3 regions of the Streptomyces sp. NPDC055400 genome follow, and region 2 is predicted to be linked to each of the others. Evidence: riboswitches for the same ligand, from Rfam matches in the RefSeq annotation. Region 2 holds a riboswitch; each other region holds the start of a gene.

Region 1 (2,257 bases), on a different contig from region 2:
TCCCTGACCAGCGCGTACTGCGCGTGGTTCGTGTCCTGGTACTCGTCGACCAGGACGTGGCGGAAGCGGCGGCGGTAGTGCTCGGCGACGTCCGGGAAGGCGCGCAGGAGGTGCACCGTCGTCATGATCAGGTCGTCGAAGTCCAGCGCGTTCGCCTCGCGGAGGCGGGACTGGTACATCGCGTAGGCCTGGGCGAGGGTCTTCTCGAAGCCGTCGGCAGCCTGAGCTGCGAAGTCTTCCTCGTCGATCAGCTCGTTCTTCAGGTTCGAGATCTTGGCGCTGAAGGACTTCGGCGGGAACTTCTTCGGATCCAGGTCGAGGTCGCGGCAGACCAGGGCCATGAGGCGCTTGGAGTCGGCGGCGTCGTAGATCGAGAACGACGACGTGAAGCCGAGCTTCTTCGACTCGCGGCGCAGGATGCGGACGCAGGCGCTGTGGAACGTCGACACCCACATCGCGTTCGCCCGCGGGCCGACGAGGGACTCGACGCGCTCCTTCATCTCTCCCGCGGCCTTGTTCGTGAACGTGATCGCGAGGATCTGGCCGGGGTGCACACCGCGCTCGCCGAGGAGGTACGCGATGCGGTGCGTGAGCACGCGGGTCTTGCCGGACCCCGCGCCCGCCACGATGAGCAGCGGGGAGCCGCCGTGGACGACGGCCGCCTTCTGGTTCTCGTTCAGCCCGTCGAGGAGCGCCGCCGGGTCGAGCGCCGGGCGTGGGGCGCCGTCCCGGTAGTACTCGTCCCTGGCCGGGGGCACGTCGAACTTCCCGTCGAACAGGTCGTCCGGAACGTGCTCCGGAGCCGTGTCGTCCTCGGGCGGCGGCGGGGCATGCTCCTCACTGGCCTTCGAAGCCGTGAGGTCCGCCAGGAAGCTGTCGTCAAAGAGGCTGCTCATCGCTCTACGAGTCTAGGCCGCCCCACTGACACCCACGGCCGTCCCGGGAACTTCCCCCCGACTTCACGGGCCCGGCCACCTCTCGTAGTGCAGCAATCACCCTCAGCAAGGGTTACCGGAGGTCACGAACGAGATTGCCGAAGGTCACGAAAATGTATCGGGCATATCGAACATCAACCTTCACAGCAGCCACACGAGTTGGCTAGCGTGCTCCGCGGGCCGCCCGTCCCCCCGCCGGCAACCGCGCCGCGAGCGGGTCGCCCCCGCTGAGTTCAGTACGCCGAGAGGCATGGAACCGGGGACCCACGACCTTGGGGTGAATCGGCCGACGACCCGTCAGGGCACGGCCGTAGGGCAGCCTTCCGAACCTCCGCCCGAACCCGACAGCTAACCCGGTAGGCGGTCATGGGAAGGAGACGCGACCCTTGGCGTCGCACCGCAAGCCGCGCACCAGAACACCCGGCCCCCGCACCGCCCCCGTCGTCGGCATCACCACGGCGGCCCTCACCTCCATCGCCCTCCTCTCGCAGACCGCGACCGCCGCCCCCTCCGCGCCGCCGAAGCCGAGCCTGGAAGAGGTCCAGAAGAAGGTCGACACCCTCTACCACCAGGCGGGCGTGGCCACGGAGAAGTACAACGCGGCCAAGGAGCGCACCACCAAGCAGCAGAAGCGCGTCGGCGACCTGCTCGACGACGTCGCGCAGCGCACCGAGAAGCTCAACAAGGCCCGCCAGGAGCTCGGCACCTTCGCCGCGGCCCAGTACCGCACGGGCGCCGTCTCCGACACCGCGACGCTGCTCCTCGCCGACGACGCGCAGGACTACTTCGACCAGGACCAGCTGATGAGCCGGCTCACGAGCCGCCAGAAGAAGGCCGTCGACGACTACCAGACCGAGCAGGCCGCCACCACGAAGAAGCGCACGGAGGCGACCAAGAGCCTGGAGACGCTGACCACTTCGCAGGCCACGCTCAAGAGCACGAAGAGGGACGTCCAGCAGAAGCTCGGTGACGCCCGCGAACTCCTGTCGAAGCTGACCGCCGAGGAGAAGGCGCGGCTCGCGGCGATCGAGAAGAGGAAGCAGGAGGCCGCCAGGAAGAAGGCGGAGGAGCTGGCGCGTCAGCAGGCCGAGGCGGAGGCCAAGCGCAAGGCGGCCGAGGAGGCGAGCCAGAAGGAGAACCCGGACACCGGCACCGGTTCGGGGACGGGTACGAGCTCCGGGAGCACCAGCAGCGGTTACGCCACCAAGGCCGCGAAGGTCATCGACTTCGCCGAGGCCCAGATGGGCAAGCCGTACGTGTGGGGCGCCACGGGCCCGGACTCGTACGACTGCTCGGGCCTCACGCAGGCCGCGTGGAAGGCG
Region 2 (2,257 bases):
CCGGCGGAGGAGGGTGTGTCCCAGGGCAGCCGCAACTGGCCGGGCCGGTCGAGGACGTTGCCGATCTGCCGCCAGCGCACCAGGTCGCGACTGTGGAAGAGCGGAACCCCGGGGACGTACTCGAAGCTCGAGCACGCGAGGTAGTAGTCGTCGCCGACGCGGCAGACGCTGGGGTCCGGGTGGAACCCGGGGATGACCGGGTGTGGGTCTGCCATGCTGTCTCTCTCCATCGTGTCGAAGCGCTTCGATTCGCGGGGAGGATATGCACGGGGGTGTTGGCGCGCAAGGGGTTGGACAGGACGTAAAACGGCCCTGAAGTCCCGTCATGCTTACGGGACTTCAGGGCCACGGCATCATCGATGTGCTTCATCTGGCAGACGTCGGGCTTCCGTTCGGACGGAGTGGACCGCGGCGTCCTCCGAGCTGGAGCCGACTGTCAGTACGCGCCGTTCACGTTGTCGATCGAGCCGTACTTGTCGGCCGCGTAGTTGCAGGCGGCGGTGATGTTGGCGACCGGGTCGTAGCTGTTCATCGACGTGCCGGGCACGTGGTACGCGGTGAACGTGGGGTCGATGACCTGCAGGAGCCCCTTGGACGGGGTTCCAGCGACAGCGTTGGAGTCCCAATTGTTGATGGCCAGCGGGTTGCCGGAGGACTCGCGCATGATGTTGCGGTGGATGCCCTCGTAGGAGCCGGGAATGTTGTGCTTGGCCATGATGTCGAGCGACTCCTTGATCCAGCCGTCGAGGTCGTTGGTGTACGACTTCTTGGCCGGGGCAGCGGCGAGCGTGGTCCGCTGCTCGGAGCGGTCGGCCCGCTCGGCGGACGCCCTGGTGGCTGCGGGCTCGGCCGGGCTCTTCTTGCCGAGCGTGAGCTTGACACCGGGGTGGATCAGAGCCGGGTCGTCACCGATCGTGGCCCGGTTGTCCTGGTACAGCTTCTTCCAGCCGCCGCTCAGAGAGTGCTCTCGAGCGATCTTGACGAGGGAGTCGCCCGCGGTGACGACGTACGTCGTGGGGGCCGCGGCGCTCTTTGCGGCCGGGGCGGCCTGCGCCGCGCCGGCGCTGGTCGCGCCGAGCACCGGAAGAACGAGCACAGCCGCGCCCGTGCCTGCGGCGGCTATGCCCCGGGTGAGCGAGATGGACTTGGTGCGGCGGTGCTTTCCCTTTGAGGGCATGACGAGTTCCTCTCCGTCGCCTGCGAGGTGAGCTGTCGGGTTCGGACGGGAGATGTCCGGTCGCACGGCGAATGCGACTTCACCCCGAGCCGTTCCGGAAACCGGATCGGCGGCTTACCTGGGTCCCCCGCTCCTGCCGTGCGTAACCGAGTGGGTGGGAGGGAATCCGGATAGCGGCAGGATTCGGCGTTCCATCCGGATTGACGGTGACATTAGGCGAGAAAGAGCGCACAGAACAAGGCCAGAATTCCGAGAACGGAATGTGAGAGCCCTGTCTCGGCCGACCGGAACCTGCCGCTCTCTTTGATCAAAAAGCCCAACCTTCTTTGTGCAGAAGGGAAGTGGGCTCAGCAGGGCTCGGGGCGCGCGTCCGTCCGTGTGACACGGTTCACTGAATGGGACGCGGGCTGGAATGCCGCTCGATTGCGTGTCAGAGTGCCATATTTCGCGTGAATGACGAGCGATATGTGTGTAGCGTCGCGTACGCGGCTAATGATGCGAAAATATGCTTCTTTTCTCAAAAGCGGACATAATGTCGTGTCCTGTTTGTTACGATATGGGATGTATTGCCATCAATGCTGGCTCGGTCGCGCGGACCGATGGACGCCCCCGCCGCACGGTTCATGGGTGGATGTCGATAGGGATGGAGCCTGAACGTGGCCTTGTGCGGTTCGGCTGCGGGATCGACTGACGTGCGGCCGGGCTCCCTTCATCATCGGAATGCACTTCCCGCCGGCCTGATGGGCTCGCGGGATGCCCGGGGTCGGGACAGGTGAGGGCTCCTATGCCGCACCCGGGATCCTCTGCGACTGCGGTTTTCCGGGCAGGTATCTCTCTGCGTGGGAGGCCTGGTCGATCCCAGGACTCAGTGGTCGACGCAGCGAGAAATGGGAACTTCGCACGCCCCCGCGCCGGGTCGGACTCGAACCGAAGATCGGCCGCGAAGGAGCGCAGGAATAGGGGCAGTTGCTCGGTCGCATGGAACATGACGGCAACGTCGGAGTTGCGGCGCCGGCGCAGACTGAGGAGGAACTCGGCTGGGCGCGCGACTAAAGGCTGTTGAGCAGGGCGCAGTGCGCA
Region 3 (2,257 bases), on a different contig from region 2:
CGGCGGTCCTGGACGGTCTTGAGGGACCACAGGTCGAGCACCGGGCAGCCGTAGCGGTCGGCGACCGCGCGCACATGCCCGTTGTACGTCGCTATCTTGCCGCGCAGATGCTTGAGGACCGGGACGTCCCGGGTGTCGAAGCCGGTGGTCACCATGACCGTGCCGACGGCGGAGGTCAGCCGGGCCACGGCCTTCTCGAAGCGCTCCGCGACGTCGTCGGGGTCGGTGCCGGGACGGATGATGTCGTTGCCGCCGGCGGCGAAGGTCACCAGGTCCGGGGCGAGTTCGACGGCTCGCGGGAGCTGGTCCTCCACGATCTGGTCGAGGAGCTTGCCGCGCACGGCGAGGTTCGCGTACCGGAAGGAGTGCTCGGGGGTCCGGTCGTCCAGGAGGACGGCGAGACGGTCGGCCCAGCCCACGAAGGCCCCGTCGGGACCGGGGTCCCCGACGCCTTCGGTGAAGCTGTCCCCCACCGCCGCGTAGGACCGAATCGTGCCGCCGCTGAGTGATCTCGATTCGTTTGCCACGACCACACATCTTTCACCCTGCGATGTGACCTACGCGACCGTAGGAAGGGGTTGACGGGTGGTGATATAGCCCACCCGGTCAGTTTCGCGATTTCAGGAATACGACGGGACGCGGCGGAGGATACGACGAAGGGGCGGGCCCGGAACCGGACCCGCCCCTTCACGTCACACCGTCAGGGACAGAGCGACGTCACGCCATCGAGGTCAGAGAGAGACCCCGTGCGCACGGAGGTACGCGACCGGGTCCATGTCCGAGCCGTAGCTCGGGGTGCTGCGGATCTCGAAGTGCAGGTGCGGACCCGTGACATTGCCGGTCGCGCCGGAGAGGCCTATCTGCTGGCCCTCGGTCACGGTCTGCCCGGACGAGACGGAGAGGGACGACATGTGGGCGTACTGCGAGTACTTGCCGTCGGCGTGCTGGATGACGACCTCATTGCCGTACGCGCCGTCGAGGCCGGCCGACACGACCGTGCCCGCGGCGATGGCCTTGAGCGGGGTGCCCGTCGGGATCACGAAGTCGACACCGGTGTGGTAACCGCTGGACCACATGGCGCCCGCGGTCTTGTACGCCGTGCCGATGGAGGCGCCCTGGACGGGCAGCACGTAGCCGGAACCCGTGGTGGTCGCCGCCGCGGCCTTGGGCGCGGCGGCCTGGGTGGCGGGGGCCGCGGCCTTCTGGCCGATCGTCAGCTTCAGGCCCGGGCGGATCACGGACGGGTCGCCACCGATGACCGAGCGGTTGCCGGAGTAGAGCTTCTTCCAGCCGCCGCTGACGTTCTGCTCGTCGGCGATCTTCGAAAGGGTGTCCCCGGCCTTCACGACGTAGGTCTTGGCCGCGGCGGGAGCGGCGACGGCCTGCGCGACCGAGTGGGCGGCCGCGGGGGTCGCGGGGTGGGCGTCGGCGGCACCCATCAGCGGCAGCGCGAGCGCGACGCCGCCCGTTGCGGCGACGGCGATCGAGCGCGCGAAGCGCTGGGACTTGGGACGGCGGTGCTTACCCTTCGCGGGCATGGGGGGTTCCTCTCCGTCGCCTGCGAGGTGAGCTGTCGGGTTCGGGCTGGAGCTGCCCGGCCGCACCCCTTTCGGGCACGGCTTCACCCCGAGCCGTGGCCGGTGTGCCGGACACGGCGGTCTACCTGGGTCCCCCGCTCCTGCCGAGCACGGATCGATGTGCGGATTCCGGGCGGCGGCAGGATGAGGCGGTCCGTCCGGATTGCGCTGAACGTAAGCGAGCGGGGAGCGCGGGGACAAGGCGCGAATCCCCCCGGGCATTCCGGTTCTTGATCCTTAAATGGCCCTTTCCGGAAAAAGCCGTCACGCTCCGTCTATTTACGATCTTTGCGACTGCGATACCTACTGGAAACTCATTCGGCCCGGCCGCCACGTACGGTCACGGCTATGACCCTGCTCACGCATTGGTCACCATATAGGCGCATTGCGGGGCCAGTTATTTCGTAGAACGCAATTAGTTAGGTATCGCCTCATTTCGGGCATCTGGCATGCAATCACCTGCCGCCTCTCACATGGTTGCCCCTGGCAGCCGTGTCGTATCGTCAAAGGCGCCCGCAGGCGAGCAGCGCCGCGGCCGACCGGGAGGAGCCCCCGTGACGCAGCAGGTCCCGTCCACCGAGCCCGAGTTGGCCGGAGTGCGCAACTTCCGCGACGTGGGTGGTCTCCCGACCGTGGACGGCCGTCGAGTCAAGCAGGGCGTGCTGTTCCGCAGCGGTCAC

Evidence for each region. Region 2 has a riboswitch for cyclic di-AMP ahead of ACWIGU_RS24565 (transglycosylase SLT domain-containing protein). Riboswitches for the same ligand answer to the same signal wherever they lie in the genome.
Region 1: it holds a riboswitch for cyclic di-AMP, as region 2 does, so the genes downstream of both, ACWIGU_RS22170 (NlpC/P60 family protein) here and ACWIGU_RS24565 (transglycosylase SLT domain-containing protein) in region 2, are expected to answer to the same signal.
Region 3: it holds a riboswitch for cyclic di-AMP, as region 2 does, so the genes downstream of both, ACWIGU_RS01380 (M23 family metallopeptidase) here and ACWIGU_RS24565 (transglycosylase SLT domain-containing protein) in region 2, are expected to answer to the same signal.

What each region holds. Positions count from the first base shown of each region.
Region 1 is NZ_JBSHLM010000008.1:160,924-163,180, forward strand. It holds gene pcrA (DNA helicase PcrA) at 1-896, opposite strand, end outside; cyclic di-AMP (ydaO/yuaA leader) riboswitch at 1,165-1,313, shown strand; gene ACWIGU_RS22170 (NlpC/P60 family protein) at 1,322-2,257, shown strand, end outside.
Region 2 is NZ_JBSHLM010000009.1:238,228-240,484, reverse strand. It holds gene ACWIGU_RS24570 (glycoside hydrolase family 43 protein) at 1-215, opposite strand, end outside; gene ACWIGU_RS24565 (transglycosylase SLT domain-containing protein) at 437-1,177, opposite strand; cyclic di-AMP (ydaO/yuaA leader) riboswitch at 1,180-1,344, opposite strand.
Region 3 is NZ_JBSHLM010000001.1:325,807-328,063, forward strand. It holds gene ACWIGU_RS01375 (SGNH/GDSL hydrolase family protein) at 1-527, opposite strand, end outside; gene ACWIGU_RS01380 (M23 family metallopeptidase) at 732-1,538, opposite strand; cyclic di-AMP (ydaO/yuaA leader) riboswitch at 1,543-1,723, opposite strand; gene ACWIGU_RS01385 (tyrosine-protein phosphatase) at 2,132-2,257, shown strand, end outside.